3 regions of the Streptomyces sp. WMMC940 genome follow, and region 1 is predicted to be linked to each of the others. Evidence: riboswitches for the same ligand, from Rfam matches in the RefSeq annotation. Region 1 holds a riboswitch; each other region holds the start of a gene.
The links. A riboswitch is a leader RNA that binds a small molecule or an ion and turns the genes downstream of it on or off. The one in region 1 is predicted to bind cobalamin.
Positions count from the first base shown of each region.

Region 1 (5,483 bases):
CGTCCGGCTGCCCCTGTTCCGTCATAGGGCCGATCGTGTCAGCCCGGACCGGTGGGGGCGACGGCGGGCCGGTGCCGGGCGCCCGTCGCCGCACCCCGATGGCCGGGCGCGGCGACGGGCGCGGCGTCGGAAAGTCCGGAGTGACCGGAATCTCTTCTGGTGTTCATCCAGGCGACGGAATCTGATCACGCAGCGACCATGGTGCGACCATCTGAGAGAGGCTGAGGCCCGAAATTTGGCTGATTCCGATCGGTACGACCCGGCTCCGCGCACTTCCGGGGCGCCGCCGCGGACACAAGCGGAGGAGCCTCACCCCACTTGCGGACACTCCGAAGCCCGCCCCAGTTCACCTTCCGTTCACCCGGCAACCCTACGTTCGCCCGAGCCACTGACATCTGAACGATTGCCTGGGTACCCGGTAAATGGAGCACATCACCCTGCTGCTCGCGATTGTCGTCGTGACAGCACTCGTGTTCGATTTCACGAACGGCTTCCACGACACCGCCAACGCCATGGCGACGACCATCTCGACGGGTGCGATGAGACCGAAGGCAGCAGTGGCGATGTCCGCCGTGCTGAACCTGGTCGGCGCGTTCCTCTCCGTCGAGGTCGCCAAGACGATCTCGGGCGGCATCATCAACGAAGAGGGCATCCGCACAGAAGTGATCTTCGCCGCGCTCGTCGGCGCGATCCTCTGGAACCTGCTGACCTGGCTGCTGGGCCTCCCGTCCAGCTCCTCGCACGCCCTCTTCGGCGGCCTCATCGGCGCCGCGGTGATGTCGGCCGGCTTCTCGGCCGTCAACGGCGGCACGATCGTCACCAAGGTCCTGATCCCCGCCGTCGCGGCTCCTCTCGTCGCCGGCCTCGCGGCCCTGGTCGCCACCAGGCTGACGTACCGGATCGGTGGCACGACCGAGAACAAGGCCACCTCCAAGGGCTACCGCGCCGGCCAGATCGCCTCCGCCGGCCTGGTGTCCCTCGCCCACGGCACCAACGACGCGCAGAAGACCATGGGCGTCATCACCCTGGCCCTGGTCACCGGAGGCGTCCTCGCCCCCGGCTCGAACCCCCCGATGTGGGTCATCGTCTCCGCCGGTGTCGCGATCGCGCTCGGTACCTACCTCGGCGGCTGGCGCATCATCCGCACGATGGGCAAGGGCCTGACCGACCTCCAGCCGCAGCAGGGCTTCGCCGCCCAGACCAGCGCCGCGACGGTCATCCTGGCCTCCTCGAACCTCGGCTTCTCGCTCTCCACCACCCAGTCCTGCTCGGGTGCCGTGATGGGCGCGGGTCTCGGCCGCAGGGGCGGTGTGGTCCGCTGGTCCACCGCGACCCGGATGTTCGTCGCCTGGGGTCTGACCCTGCCCGCCGCCGGCCTGGTCGCCGCGGCCGCGGAGTTCCTGACCAAGCAGGGCACCTGGGGCATCGCCGCCGTGGCCGTGCTGCTCGTCGCCGGCTCCGGGGCCATCTGGGTGATCTCGCGCCGCAAGCCGGTCGACCACACCAACGTCACGGACGACGAGATCGAGCCCGCGGGAGTCGTCACCACCGCCATCGCGGCCGTCACCCCGCCCCCGGCCGGTGTCGTAGGGAACTCGGTGACCGAGCCCGAGGCGCCGAAGGCCACCATCCCGGCCCAGACCTCCGAGTCCGCTCCGGCACCCGCCGCCACGGTGTAAGGAAAGAACAGCATGAAGATCGACTGGGCAGCTCTGGGCTCCGTCTTCGGCGTGAGCCTCGTCGTGACCGTCGCCCTGGTGGGCCTGTTCACCCTGGGCGTCGCGGGTCTCTCCAAGCAGGAGGCCGCGGCAGCGCAGGGAGGCTCCGCCGGCCTCGCCCGCACGGGTGCGTACACCTGCTTCGCGCTCTGCGCGGCGGCGGTGGCCTTCGGGATCTATCTGATCGTGGTCTGACCGCCGTACGGCACCTCCTCGCACAGGGGCCGGGCGCACCTCCGGGTGGGCCCGGCCCCTGTCGTGTGCGCGCCCGCACCCGCCCCATGTGGGCCTCGGCACACTGTCCCGTCGCAGGTCAAGGGCGAGTTGACGGGCGTTCGGGGACCGTGGTGGACTTCCGGGGCCATTTACGGCGGCAGAAGAGGAAGCCGGTGCGAATCCGGCGCGGTCCCGCCACTGTCACGGGTGCGCTCCCCCTCACGGAGCGTCCCGGAGCCAGGAACTCTCTCCCGCCGGTCACGTCGAGCCAGGGCGCGGACCCTGAGTGAGGACGAACATGCCTGCCGAACCGGGGGGGCCGGGCGCGCCGCGCCCGGACATCACGTTCGCGTACGGCGCCGCGGCCGGGCTGGCCGGCGACCTGCTCCTCGGCGATCCACGCCGCGGGCACCCGGTCGCCGCCTTCGGCCGGGCCGCCGCCGCTCTCGAACGGAGACTCTGGCGCGACCACCGCGGCTGGGGCGCCCTGCACACCGCGGTGTGCGCCGGGGGCGCGATCGCCGCGGGCGCGCTGGCCGCCGCCTCCGCACGCCGGTCGCGCGGCGCCGCCGTCGCCCTGACCGCGGCCGCCACCTGGGCCGTCGTCGGCGGCACCTCGCTGGGCCTGGAGGCGCGGGCGATCGGCGGGGCGCTGGCGGCCGGGGACATCGAGGTCGCCAGGGAGCGGCTGCCGCGTCTGTGCGGGCGCGACCCGCAGGCGCTGGACGGCGCCGGCATCGCCCGCGCCGTCGTGGAGTCCGTCGCCGAGAACACCTCGGACGCCGTCGTGGGCGCGCTCGTCTGGGGCGCGGTCGGCGGGGTGCCGGGCCTCGTCGGGTTCCGCGCCGTCAACACCCTGGACGCGATGGTCGGCCACAAGTCCCCGCGCTACCGGCGGTACGGCTGGGCCTCCGCCCGGCTCGACGACCTCGCGGGCTGGCCCGGGGCCCGGCTCACCGCGGCGCTGGCGACCGCCGCGGGCGGCGACCCGCGCGGCGCCGCCCGCGCCTGGCGCCGGGACGCCGCGAAGCACCCGAGCCCCAACGCCGGTCCCGTGGAGGCCGCGTTCGCCGGAGCCCTCGGCGTACGGCTCGGCGGGACGCTCTCGTACGGCGGCCGGGTCGAGCACCGGCCCGTGCTCAACGGCGCCGGCGGCCGGGCCGTCGAGGTCGCGGACATCGAACGGGCGGTACGGCTCTCGCGGCGCGTGGGGGTGCTGGCGCTCGCGGTGTGCGCGGGCGGGCGCCTCGCGGCCGGGGCCCTGGGGCGGAGGCGCACATGAGTTTCCTGAGTCAACCTCTATGCCGCCATCCGCGTCTCCGCGGTCGTGTTGATCTTGCTGTTGGATTGGTGGATCACGGGGTCATAGCAGGTGCCGTCGCGCCAGCAGGCCCACATCACGCGGAGCCATGCTCGGGCCAGGATGCGGATCGCGTGGGGGTGTCGCTTCTTGCGCGCCCTGGCGTCGTTGTAGATCTTGGCGGCCCAGTCGCTGCCGTGGCGGCTGTTGTCGGCGAAGGTCGTCAGCGCGAGTCGAGCTCTTCGGTTGGTCGCGAAGCGGAAGGAGAGTGTGCGGGCCTTGCCCGAGGCCCGGGTGACCGGGACGACGCCAGCTTCGGCGACGAGTTGTTCGCAGGTCTGGGCGCGTTCCAGGATCGGGCCGATCTCGCCGATGATCTGCCCGAGGCTGACCTTGCCGATGCGCGGCATGGTGGCGAAAAGCGGTGCGTAGGGATGGGTTGCGGCTGCTTCGGCGATGGACTTGTCCAAGACACGGATCGTCGCGCGTATGCCCTGCACCAGCTGCACCTGGACTCGGACGAGCTGTCCGGCGACCTGTTCGCTGAGGCGGGAGGCGGCCTTCGGGGCCAAGCGCAGGCGTTCGATCAGGACGCTGCCGGGCTTCTTCCCGGAGTATCCGTGGCGCTTGCACCAGGCTTCGAGACGTCCGGCGGTGAGCCTGGCGGCGGAGGCCGGGGTGGGGTAGCGCTCCAGGAAGGCCATGGCGATGTCGCTGTCGAGTTCGTAGAAGACGGCCTTGCCCCCGGGCCAGTGCTCGTCCAGCAGGGCGGCGAGCTGGTTGACGGCGGCGACCTTGGCCTCGATGTGGTCGGCACGCTGCCGGGTGAGGGCCTGGAGGTCGAGGGTGGCCTGCTCGGTGGGTTCCAGTCTGGGCAGCATGTGCCCGTCGGTGCGCAGGTAGTCGGCGAGTTTCATGCTGTCGCCGGCGTCGGTCTTGGCCTTGGAGGCGCCCCAGCGTGCCCGCATGGCGTGGAAGGCGTTGGGGTGCACCGGCACGATGGGGTGTCCGGCGGCAAGGAGGCGGTCGACGGCCAGGCCGCGGGTGGTCTCGATCGCTACGGGCAGGTCTGCCGGAGCACCGTGTTTGCGCAGCCTCGCCAGAGTCTTGGTGAACCCCTCCTCGGTGTGGGCGAGTTCCCACCGGTCGATGCGTTTTCCGGCGTCGTCCATGACGGTCACGTCATGGGTCTCGGTCGCCCAGTCCCACCCGATGAACACGAAGGTCGTACTCCTGTGCCTGTGACGGAGCACCTGCCCGGTGATGAGGTCGTCTGCCGGGAGCTCATTAATCGGCCCTCTGCGGGGCGTGTCCCTGAAGCCGATCAGACGGCCTCGGCCCGGCGGGGCTGGCGTAACTCATGTTGGCCGTCGAGCAGCTCGCGACACTGGCCATGCACCCACCGGGACCGAGAGGTCACAACCCTACCGAAGAGGGCTGCAGAAAGGATGGTCCTCTAATGAGCGGGGGCGGGCTGCTGGTCGCCGGCACCACCTCGGACGCCGGAAAGAGCGTCGTCACGGCGGGGATCTGCCGTTGGCTGGTGCGCCGGGGCGTGAAGGTCGCGCCCTTCAAGGGGCAGAACATGTCCCTCAACTCCTTCGTCACCCGCGAGGGCGCCGAGATCGGCCGGGCGCAGGCCATGCAGGCGCAGGCCGCACGGGTGGAACCCACGGCCCTGATGAACCCGGTGCTGTTGAAGCCCGGCGGCGACCGGTCCAGCCAGGTCGTGCTGATGGGCCGGCCCGTGGGCGAGCTGAGCGCTCGCGGCTACCACGGAGGGCGCCAGAAGGCGCTGTTCGAGCCGGTGATGGACTGCCTGGACGAGTTGCGGAGCACGTACGACGCGGTGATCTGCGAGGGCGCGGGCAGCCCCGCGGAGATCAATCTCCGACGCACGGACATCGTCAACATGGGCATCGCCCGCGCCGCGCGCCTCCCGGTGCTGGTCGTGGGAGACATCGACCGGGGTGGGGTCTTCGCCCAGTTCTTCGGCACGACCGCGCTGCTGACCCCGGAGGACCAGGAGCTGATCGCCGGATACCTCGTCAACAAGTTCCGCGGCGACGTCACGCTGCTCGAGCCGGGGCTGGAGATGCTCCACGGACTCACCGGGCGGCGCACCTTCGGCGTGCTGCCGTACGCGCACGGGCTCGGTATCGACGAGGAGGACGGACTGCGGGTGTCGCTGCGCGGCACCGTGCGCGAGTCGGTGGTGGCGCCGCCGGTCGGCGAGGACGTGCTGCGCG
Region 1 is NZ_JAPZBC010000001.1:6,022,059-6,027,541, reverse strand. Features, by position in the region: gene O7595_RS26505 (class II aldolase/adducin family protein) at 1-25, opposite strand, end outside; gene O7595_RS26500 (inorganic phosphate transporter) at 423-1,679, shown strand; gene O7595_RS26495 (hypothetical protein) at 1,692-1,913, shown strand; cobalamin riboswitch at 2,050-2,201, shown strand; gene O7595_RS26490 (cobalamin biosynthesis protein) at 2,233-3,216, shown strand; gene O7595_RS26485 (IS110 family transposase) at 3,234-4,454, opposite strand; gene O7595_RS26480 (cobyric acid synthase) at 4,694-5,483, shown strand, end outside.

Region 2 (5,483 bases), 1.4 Mb from region 1:
AGGGGGTCCGCACCAACATCGCCGTGGCACTGCGCTACTTCGCCGCCTGGCTGCGCGGACAGGGCGCCGTGGCGCTGTACGGCCTGATGGAGGACGCCGCCACCGCCGAGATCGCCCGCGTGCAGATCTGGCAGTGGCTGCGGCACCGCGTCATCGAACGGCAGACGGTGCTGCTGCTGCTCGACGACGAGCTCGCGGCGCTCGGAGCCGAGCACCCCTGGGCGCCATTGGAGGACATCCGGGCGCTCTTCGAACGGGCCACCCTGGCCGGTGAGTTGCCGCTGTTCTTCACACCGGACGCCTACACCCGTCACCTCGTGGAGCGGACGGAGGCCGGGGCATGAGCGGGGACATCACGCGCGTCGGTGTGGTCGGCGGAGGGCAGATGGGCGCCGGCATCGCCGAGGTGTGCGCGCGGGCCGGGCTCGACACCGTGGTCTGCGAGGCGGATGCGATCGCCGCGCGCACAGCCAGGGACCGGGTGGCGGCGTCGCTCGACCGTGCGGTGCGGCGCGGAAAGCTGGAGGAGTCCGCCGCGCGGGACGCCCTCACCCGCATGGTGTTCACCGGCAGCCTGGAAGACCTCGCCGACCGGCAGCTCGTGATCGAGGCCGTCATCGAGAACACCGACGCCAAGACCGAGGTCTTCGCCAACCTCGACAAGATCGTCGAGGACCCGGAAGCCGTCCTGGCGACCAACACCTCCTCCCTCCCCGTCATGCGGCTCGGGATGGCGACCGGTCGGGCCGACCGGGTCGTGGGACTGCACTTCTTCAACCCGGTACCCGTACTGCCGCTCGTGGAGGTCGTGACCTCCCTGCACACGTCGGCGGTGGCGGCCGCCACCGTCGAGGACTTCGCGACCGGCACCCTCGGCAAGACCGTGATCCGCTCCCAGGACCGGGCCGGCTTCGTCGTCAACGCGCTGCTCATCCCCTACCTGCTGTCCGCGATCCGCATGGCGGAGTCCGGATTCGCCACGGCCACCGACATCGACGCCGGCATGGAACTTGGCTGCGCCCACCCCATGGGTCCGCTCAAGCTCGCCGACCTGATCGGCCTCGACACCGTCGCCTCGATCGCCGAGTCCCTCTACGACGAGTTCAAGGAGCCGCTGTACGCCCCGCCGCCGTTGCTCCAGCGGATGGTCGAGGCAGGACTGTTGGGCCGGAAGACCGGACGCGGGTTCCACGCGTACGACCGTGCCTGACGATCCAAGTCCACCGGGCTGAGGGGCCCGGGAGGGCCCGGGCTGGGAGGCCCGGGTGGCGTCACAGGGAAAGGGCGGGAGCGCGAGTGCGGCGCTCCCGCCCTGCGGCGTCACCGCCTCGCGGTCCACTTCACCATCCGGATCGTGGACGCCGCGCCGCTCAGGCTCGTGTCACCGACTAGGCTGACCCGTGCAGCTGGTTCGCCCCGTCCTCCAGGCGGGACGTCGCAAGAGGGAACCCGGTGGGAATCCGGGACTGCCCCGCAGCGGTGAGCGGGAACGACCGCCGTCAAACGCACTGGGTCCTCCGTACCGGACCTGGGAAGCGACGGCCAGTAGGTGCCCTCCGGTCAGGAGGACGTGCCCGCGAGTCCGAAGACCTGCCCGTTGCCCGCGCGCGGACCACTCCGTGCGTGGACATCCCGGTGACCTCGAGGGCGGGTCGGCGTACATACCAGGCGATCGACCGTGCCTTGCCGCGCACGCTCGTACCGTCCGGTTCGTCACCCCTTCGCGCTCTCGTCCCACCTCCGGGATCTCAGGGATTCATCTCGCGAAGGAGATCTCCGTGACACCGAAGTCCGCAGCCGCGGCAGCACGGGCCACCGTGTACGGCTACCCCCGCCAGGGCCCGAACCGGGAACTGAAGAAGGCGATCGAGGGCTACTGGAAGGGCCGAGTCACCGCCGACGCCCTCCGTGCCACCGCCGCCGAACTGCGCCGCTCCAACTGGCAGCAGCTCGCCCAGGCCGGCATCCACGAGGTGCCCACCGGCGACTCCTCGTACTACGACCACGTCCTCGACACCAGCGTCATGGTCGGCGCGATCCCCGAGCGCCACCGCGCCGCCGTCGAGGCGGACGCCCTGGGCGGATACTTCGCCATGGCGCGCGGCACGCAGGACGTGGCGCCGCTGGAGATGACGAAGTGGTTCGACACGAACTACCACTACCTGGTCCCGGAACTGGGTCCGGACACCGTCTTCACAGCCGACTCGACCAAGCAGGTCGCCGAGCTGACGGAAGCCCAGGCTCTCGGCCTGACCGCACGCCCCGTCCTGGTCGGCCCGGTCACGTACCTCCTGCTCGCCAAGCCCGCCCCCGGCGTGCCCGCGGACTTCGAGCCGCTCACCCTTCTGGACCGGCTGCTGCCCGTGTACGCCGAGGTCCTCGCCGACCTGCGCGCGGCCGGGGCCGAATGGGTGCAGCTCGACGAGCCCGCCCTCGTCCAGGACCGCACCCCGGCCGAGCTGAACGCCGCCGAGCGCGCATACCGCGAGATCGGCGCCCTCGCCGACCGGTCCAGGCTGCTCGTCGCCTCGTACTTCGACCGGCTCGGCGACGCCCTGCCGGTGCTCGCCAAGGCCCCGGTCGAGGGACTCGCCCTGGACTTCACCGAGTCCGCCGCCGCCAACCTGGACGCCCTCGCCGCCGTCGGCGGACTTCCCGGAAAGCGCCTGGTCGCGGGTGTGGTCAACGGCCGCAACATCTGGGTCGACGACCTGGAGAAGTCGCTGTCCACCCTCGCCACCCTGCTCGGACTGGCCGACCGGGTCGACGTGGCCGCCTCCTGCTCGTTGCTCCATGTGCCGCTGGACACGGCCCCGGAGCGGGACATCGAGCCGCAGATCCTGCGCTGGCTCGCCTTCGCGAAGCAGAAGACGGCCGAGATCGTCACCCTCGCCAAGGGACTCGCCCAGGGCACCGACACGATCACCGCGGAACTCGCCGCCAACCGCGCCGACCTGAGCTCCCGAGCGGGCTCCCCGATCACGCACGACCCGGACGTACGGTCCCGCGCCGCGGCGGTCACCGAGGCCGACGGCCGCCGCTCCCAGCCCTACGCCGAACGGGCCGCCGCCCAGCGCGCCCATCTCGGGTTGCCCCTGCTGCCGACCACCACGATCGGTTCCTTCCCGCAGACCGGCGAGCTGCGCACGGCCCGCGCCGACCTGCGCGCCGGCCGGATCGACGCCGCCGGCTACGAGGAGCGCATCAAGGCCGAGATCCAGGAGGTCATCTCCTTCCAGGAGAAGACCGGGATCGACGTCCTGGTGCACGGCGAGCCCGAACGCAACGACATGGTCCAGTACTTCGCCGAGCAGCTCACCGGCTACCTCGCCACGCAGCAGGGCTGGGTGCAGTCCTACGGCACCCGCTACGTCCGCCCGCCGATCCTGGCCGGCGACATCTCCCGCCCCGAGCCGATGACGGTGCCCTGGACGCGGTACGCCCAGTCCCTCACGTCCCGCCCGGTCAAGGGCATGCTCACCGGCCCGGTCACCATGCTCGCGTGGTCCTTCGTCCGCGACGACCAGCCCCTCGGCGAGACCGCCCGCCAGGTGGCCCTCGCCCTGCGCGACGAGGTGAACGATCTGGAGGCGGCCGGTACGTCCGTCATCCAGGTGGACGAGCCCGCGCTGCGCGAGACGCTGCCGCTGCGCGCCGCCGACCACCCGGCCTACCTGGCCTGGGCGACGGAGGCGTTCCGGCTGAGCACGAGCGGTGTCCGGCCGGACACCCAGATCCACACGCACATGTGCTACGCCGAGTTCGGCGACATCGTCCAGGCCATCAACGACCTCGACGCCGACGTCATCAGCCTGGAGGCCGCCCGCTCGCACATGCAGGTCGCCCGCGAACTGGCCGCCCACGGCTACCCGCGCGAGGCAGGCCCGGGCGTGTACGACATCCACTCACCGCGCGTCCCCAGCGCCGAGGAGGCGGCCGACCTGCTCCGCACGGGTCTGAGGGCCATCCCGGCGGAGCGGCTCTGGGTCAACCCCGACTGCGGCCTGAAGACCCGCGCCTGGCCCGAGACCCGGGCCTCGCTGGAGAACCTGGTCGCCGCCGCACGTGCCGTACGCGGCGAGTTGTCCGCGTCCTGACCCGCACATCCCGGGGCCGGGGCGTCACGGGCGCCCCGGCCCCGACGAGCAGTACCGCCACGAGCAGAAGCAAGAAGCGAAGGAGTTCGAGAGCCTGCTCGACATGCGCAGACAGCTCGGTAGTCAGACCGCCTGGATACGCGCCCTGCGCGACGCGCTCCTCGACACCGTTGCCCGCCCGCTGCCGCGCGCGGTGGTCGAAGCCCTGCTCGACAACATCCAGGTGATGGCGGAGTCGCTCGGCCTGCGTCCGGGGCGCGGCGCCGACCCACTCGTCGCGCATCTGGCGAACGGCACGGTGTCCGAGTGGACCAGGCCGCCGCGGGCCGATCCGCCGACGCGGTGGAGACCCACGATCGGTGACGGAACCCGCGGGCCGCGCCGCATCGGGCCTCGGTCACGCCCAATGATGCGGCTGATTTCGGTCACGGTAAGCTCACCCGGCCCGAGCCGCGCGCCCAAACGATCCCCGTGACGTGCCGCACGGGTTCGGTCACGTCAACCGGCCCGACCGCTGTCGGGAGACCATGTGTGGCCGGGATTGAACGGTGACGGGTCCGCACACGTAGTAGTGCGGAAGAGGCGTGAGCCGCCCGACGAACGCGAGGAGGAGTGATGGCCGACCGTGGCCTGCTCCGTGGCGCGCGGGTGGCGGTGTTCAGTCTGGTGTGCGTGCTGCTGGCGGCAACCGGGCACAGCGTGGCCGGCGGGCATCATCCGCCCCTCGTCCTGCTCGCGGTCGGCGGCACGGCCGTCGCGGTCACGGCGGGGCGCCTCGCCGGACGGGAGCGTACTTTCGGGCAGATCGCGGGTGCGGTCACGGTCGCGCAGGGTGCGCTGCACCTGCTGTTCGCGTTCACCGGCCCGGACCATTCCCGGACGTCGCCCTCCGTGCACAGCGGCCCGCATGTCGGGCATATGTCTCATGCGGAACAGATGGGGACCTACGGCCCGGAGGTCGTGACCGGAGCCGCCGGCGCAGGGGCCGAACCTTTCGGCGCGGCCCTGGCCCCCGCCCATCTGAGTCCGCTCATGCTGCTCGCCCACCTGGCCGCCGGGCTCGGTGCCGCCTGGTGGCTGCGCCAGGGGGAGGCCCTGGTATGGCGGCTGTGCCGACTTCTGGGCGCACCCTTGTCGGCGGCACTGCACGCTCCGGTCCTACTGCGGCGGTGGTCGCGGTTCCGGGCGATGCTCGCACGCCGCCGCATTCCGCTGGACCGCGGCACGGACCGCGAGGTGCCGTACCGCACCCGGCTCCTGGAGCACACGGTCGCCCGGCGTGGTCCGCCTGTGCTGTTCACCCACTGACCCGGCCGAAGCGGTGAAGACACGCCGCTCGCCCGGCCGGTGTCCCCACCGCCCGTGAACCCGGACCATCCGGCCGCA
Region 2 is NZ_JAPZBC010000001.1:7,376,845-7,382,327, reverse strand. Features, by position in the region: gene aceB (malate synthase A) at 1-344, shown strand, start outside; gene O7595_RS32385 (3-hydroxybutyryl-CoA dehydrogenase) at 341-1,210, shown strand; cobalamin riboswitch at 1,391-1,612, shown strand; gene metE (5-methyltetrahydropteroyltriglutamate--homocysteine S-methyltransferase) at 1,779-4,097, shown strand; gene O7595_RS32375 (hypothetical protein) at 4,201-4,572, shown strand; gene O7595_RS32370 (hypothetical protein) at 4,713-5,405, shown strand.
Region 2: it holds a riboswitch for cobalamin, as region 1 does, so the genes downstream of both, metE (5-methyltetrahydropteroyltriglutamate--homocysteine S-methyltransferase) here and O7595_RS26490 (cobalamin biosynthesis protein) in region 1, are expected to answer to the same signal.

Region 3 (5,483 bases), 1.1 Mb from region 1:
GACGTGCTGAACTTCGACATGGCCCGGGAACTCGCCGAGGACGAGGGCGTCCAAGTGGCCAAGGTGCTCGTCAACGACGACGTGGCCGTGCAGGACAGCCTCTACACGGCGGGCCGGCGCGGTACGGGCGCGACGCTCTTCGTGGAGAAGATCGCGGGCGCCGCGGCGGAGGAGGGCGCGCCGCTGGAGCGGGTCGAGGCCGTCGCCCGTCGGGTCGGCGAGCGGTCACGCAGCTTCGGTGTCGCGCTCAGCGCCGTCACGACCCCCGCCAAGGGCACCCCGACGTTCGACCTGCCGTCCGGCGAACTGGAGTTGGGGATCGGCATCCACGGCGAGCCCGGCCGGGAGAGGCGGCCGATGATGACGTCGCGGGAGATCGCGGACTTCGCGGTGAACGCGGTTCTGGAGGACCTGCAGCCGTCCAGTCCGGTGCTGGCGCTGGTCAACGGCATGGGCGCGACACCGCTGCTGGAGCTGTACGGGTTCAACGCGGAGGTCCACCGGGTGCTCGCCGAGCGGGGCGTGCCGGTGGCCCGGACCCTGGTCGGCAACTACGTCACCTCGCTCGACATGGCCGGCTGCTCGGTGACGCTGTGCGAGGCGGACGAGGAGATCCTGCGGCTGTGGGACGCCCCGGTGGAGACGCCCGCGCTGCGCTGGGGCCGCTGAGTCATGCCCGGCCCGGCCGACGGCGGCTTCGCGTCCGCGGGCCGCGACGACGCGCGCGGGGAAACCGGTGCGCCACGAGAAGGAGACGCTGTGCTCGACGCGGATTTCTTCCTCCGCTGGATGAACGCCCTGGCCGAGGCGGTGGACCGCGAGGCGGGCCGGCTCACCGAGCTCGACGCCGCGATCGGGGACGCCGACCACGGAACGAATCTGCAGCGGGGTTTCACGGCGGTGCGGGCGGCGCTGGAGAAGGACGCGCCGGACACCCCCGGTGCCGTGCTGATGCTGACCGGGCGGCAGTTGATCTCGACGGTCGGTGGGGCGTCGGGGCCGCTGTACGGCACGCTGCTGCGGCGGGCCGGAAAGGCGCTCGGCGACGAGCCCGAGGTGTCGCGGGCGCAGCTCGCCGAGGCGCTGCGCGCGGGGATCGCGGCGGTGGCGCAGCTCGGCGGCGCGAAGGCCGGGGACAAGACGATGCTGGACGCGCTGGAGCCCGCGGCCGCGGCGCTGGACGAGTCCTTCGCGGCGGCGCGGGAGGCCGCCGACGAGGGCGCGGCGGCGACCGTGCCGATGCTGGCCCGCAAGGGGCGGGCGAGCTATCTGGGCGAGCGCAGCATCGGGCACCAGGATCCGGGGGCGACGTCCTCCGCCCTGCTGGTCGGGGCCCTCGAGGAGGCCGCGCGATGACCGGCCCGGTCGGGATCGTCCTCGTCTCGCACAGCGCGCAGGTCGCGGAGTCGGTCGCCGACCTCGCCCGGAGGCTGGCCGGCTCCGGCGACGCCGTACCGGTCGCCGCGGCGGGCGGGACGGCGGACGGGGGCCTCGGCACCAGTTCGGAGCTGACGGCGCGTGCCGCGCACGAGGTGGACCGGGGCGCCGGAGTGGCCGTGCTGGTCGACATCGGCAGCGCCGTGCTGACGGTCAAGGCGCTGCTGGCCGAGGGCGACGAACTTCCGGAGGAGACCAGGCTGGTGGACGCGCCGTTCGTGGAGGGCGCCGTCGCCGCGGTGGTCACCGCGGCCGCCGGCGCGGATCTGGACGCGGTGGAGGCGGCGGCCGCGGAGGCGTACGACTACCGCAAGGTGTGACCGTACGCATCCGCGCGCGGCTTGTGATGGACCTGGTCAACGCACTAATGTCGCAGGGCCTTGGTGAACGGGAAACCGGTGGAGTACCGGTGCGGCCCTCGCCACTGTGATCGGGAAGTCCGGCTCTCTCCGCAAGGAAGCCACTGGACCGCCACGGGAGACCGTGGTGTCCGGGAAGGCGGAGCCCGGGCGGCAGGACCCGTCAGCCAGGAGACCGGCCGGGGCGCGTTGTCCATCCACGAGGTGCTGGAGAGGGTCTCCCAACCATGCATATAGCCGAGGGGTTTCTGCCCCCTGTGCACGCGGCCGCCTGGGGCGTCGCGTCCGCCCCCTTCGTGATCCACGGCGTACGGGCGCTCACCCGTGAGGTCAGGGCGAATCCCGAGTCCACCCTGCTGCTCGGCGCGTCGGGCGCCTTCACCTTCGTCCTCTCGGCGCTCAAGATCCCTTCCGTGACCGGCAGTTGCTCGCACCCGACCGGCACGGGGCTGGGCGCGATCCTGTTCCGGCCACCGATCATGGCAGTGCTCGGCACGATCACCCTGCTCTTCCAGGCGCTGCTGCTGGCCCACGGCGGACTGACCACGCTCGGTGCGAACGTGTTCTCGATGGCGATCGTCGGGCCGTGGGCCGGGTTCGCGGTGTACGCGCTGCTGCGCCGGTCCGGGGCGCCGCTGATGGTGGGCGTCTTCTTCGGCGCGTTCGTCGCGGACCTGTCCACGTACTGCGTCACCAGCGTGCAGCTGGCGCTGGCATTCCCCGACCCGGGCAGCGGCGTGGCCGGCGCCCTGGCCAAGTTCGGCGGCATCTTCGCGTTCACCCAGATCCCGCTGGCCGTGAGCGAGGGCCTGCTCACCGTGCTGGTGATGCGGTTGCTCGTGCAGTCCAGCAAGGGTGAGCTGACCCGCCTCGGAGTGCTCCTCCAGGGCGGCGCCAAGAAGGAGGCCGCGGTCCGATGAGCCGTAACGCGAAGATCAACACGCTGCTGCTGGCGATCGTGGCGGCGCTGGCGGTGCTGCCGCTCGCCCTGGGCCTCGGCGACCACAAGGAGGAGCCCTTCGCGGGTGCCGACGGGGAGGCGGAGACCGCGATCACGGAGATCGCGCCGGACTACGAGCCGTGGTTCGCGCCGCTCTACGAACCTCCGTCCGGGGAGGTCGAGTCGGCGCTGTTCGCCCTCCAGGCGGCGCTGGGTGCCGGTGTCCTGGCCTACTACTTCGGGCTGCGCAAGGGGCGCCGGCAGGGTGGGGCGCGGGCGGCGGCCGGGGAGGCGGAGACGCCGGCCGCCGGTTCCGCGGGGGTTGCCGACACCGCCGGCCCGGGCGCCTAGCCGCCGATGCTGCCGATCGACGCGGCGGCGCACAGCAGTCGCTGGCGCCGCCGTCATCCGTGCGAGAAGGCGGCACTCGGGTTCGGGCTGACGGTCTGCGCCGTCGCGCTGCCGCCGTGGCCGGGTGCCGTCCTGGTCGCCGCGGCGGTCGTGTCCGTACTGCTCGGGCCCGCCGGGGTGGCGCCGCGCCAGCTGTGGCGGGCGTGGCGCATTCCGCTCGGGTTCTGCGTCACCGGTGCCGTTCCCCTGCTGTTCTCGGTGGGCGGCCCCGACGGCTTCCTGGCGCTCGCGCCCGACGGCCCCGCGCACGCCGTACGGCTCCTGCTGCGGACGTCCGCCGCCTCGCTCGGGGTGCTGCTGTTCGCGTTCACCACGCCGGTGTCGGACGTGCTGCCCCGGCTGGTCCGGGCCGGGGTGCCCGGGCCCGTCGTGGACGTGGCCCTCGTGATGTACCGGATCGGCTTCCTGCTGCTCGACGCGGTGCACCGGATCCGTGAGGCACAGGCGGCCCGGCTCGGGCACACGACCCGGGCGGCCGCCTGGCGGTCCCTCGCCGGGCTCGCCGCGACCGCCTTCGTGCGGGCCTTCGACCGGGCCCAGCGGTTGCAGACCGGGCTCGCCGGGCGCGGCTACGACGGAACGCTGCGGGTCCTGGTGCCGCCCGCGACGGTGTCGGCCCGCTTCCTGGCGGCGACCGCCGGACTGCTGGCGGGGATCGTCGCCCTCACCCTCGTACTGGAAAGGTCCGTACTGTGAGCACGTCCGTGGACGCGAGCGCGCCCGGGGCCGGGGCGCCCGTGGTGGAACTGGCCGGCGCGGGATTCTCCTACCCGGACGGCCCGCCGGTGCTGCGCGGTGTCGACTTCGCCGTGCCGGGGGGACGTTCCCTGGCGCTGCTGGGCCGGAACGGCAGCGGCAAGACGACCCTGATGCGGCTCCTCAGCGGCGGGCTGCGCTGCGACGAGGGCCGGCTCCTGCTGCACGGCGAGCCGGTGGCGTACGACCGCGGCGGGCTGACCCGGCTGCGGACGACGGTCCAGCTGGTCGTGCAGGATCCGGACGACCAGCTGTTCGCCGCCTCGGTGGGCCAGGACGTGTCGTTCGGGCCGATGAACCTGGGGCTGCCGGAGCCGGAGGTACGGGCCCGGGTCGCCGGGGCACTCGACGCCCTGGACATCACGGCGCTGGAGGACCGCCCGACGCATCTGCTGTCGTACGGGCAGCGCAAGCGGGCCGCGATCGCGGGCGCGGTGGCGATGCGGCCGCGGGTGCTGGTCCTGGACGAGCCGACGGCGGGACTCGATCCGCACGGTCAGGAGCGGCTGCTGGCGGTGCTGGAGCGGCTGCGGGAGGGCGGTACGACCGTGGTGATGGCCACACACGACGTGGACCTGGCGCTGCGCTGGGCCGACGACGCCGCCGTGCTGTCGCCGGCCGGGCTGCGGACGGGGCCGGTCGAGGAGCTGCTGGCGGACCGGGAGCTGCTGGAGTCGGCCCGGCTGCGTCTGCCCTGGGCGATGGCCGCGGAGGAGGTGCTGCGCGCCCACGGGCTGCTGGCGGCGGGCAGTCCCGGCCCGCGGACCCCGGAGGAACTGGACCGCTGGACCGTGCCGGCGTAGCGCATCTCACCCGGACCTCGTTGTGCAACTTGTTGCATAACGAGGCCTCCGGCGTCTACAAAAGGGGGCGACGCTCATTGCGCGAGGAGGCGCCCCGATGACCCCCACCCCGTACCCGCATCTGCTCAGCCCGCTCGACCTCGGCTTCACCACGCTCCCGAACCGGGTGCTCATGGGCTCGATGCACATCGGTCTGGAGGAGGCGGAGAACGGCTTCGAGCGCATGGCGGCCTTCTACGCCGAGCGCGCCCGCGGAGGCGTCGGACTGATCGTGACCGGCGGCATCGCCCCGAACGACGCGGGGCGCCCCTACGACGGCGGCGCCAAGCTCACCACCGCGGAGGAGGCCGCGCAGCACCGCACGGTCACCGACGCGGTGCACGCGGAGGGCGGCCGGATCGCCATGCAGATCCTGCACTTCGGCCGCTACGCCTACCACCCCCAGCTGGTCGCGCCGAGCGCGCTGCAGGCCCCCATCAGCCCGTTCGTCCCCCACGCCCTCACCGACGAGGAGGTCGAGCAGACCGTCGAGGACTACGTCCGCGCGGCGGAGCTGGCCAAGTCGGCGGGGTACGACGGCGTCGAGATCATGGGCTCCGAGGGCTACCTGATCAACGAGTTCATCGCGAGCGCGACCAACCACCGGGACGACCGCTGGGGCGGCTCGTACGAGAACCGCACCCGCTTCCCCCGGGAGATCGTCCGCCGCACCCGCGAGCGGGTCGGCGACGACTTCATCATCGTCTACCGGCTGTCGATGCTCGACCTCGTGCCCGG
Region 3 is NZ_JAPZBC010000001.1:7,087,395-7,092,877, reverse strand. Features, by position in the region: gene dhaK (dihydroxyacetone kinase subunit DhaK) at 1-669, shown strand, start outside; gene dhaL (dihydroxyacetone kinase subunit DhaL) at 760-1,356, shown strand; gene O7595_RS31285 (PTS-dependent dihydroxyacetone kinase phosphotransferase subunit DhaM) at 1,353-1,757, shown strand; cobalamin riboswitch at 1,774-1,994, shown strand; gene O7595_RS31280 (energy-coupling factor ABC transporter permease) at 2,024-2,716, shown strand; gene O7595_RS31275 (energy-coupling factor ABC transporter substrate-binding protein) at 2,713-3,087, shown strand; gene cbiQ (cobalt ECF transporter T component CbiQ) at 3,094-3,843, shown strand; gene O7595_RS31265 (energy-coupling factor ABC transporter ATP-binding protein) at 3,840-4,706, shown strand; gene O7595_RS31260 (NADPH-dependent 2,4-dienoyl-CoA reductase) at 4,804-5,483, shown strand, end outside.
Region 3: it holds a riboswitch for cobalamin, as region 1 does, so the genes downstream of both, O7595_RS31280 (energy-coupling factor ABC transporter permease) here and O7595_RS26490 (cobalamin biosynthesis protein) in region 1, are expected to answer to the same signal.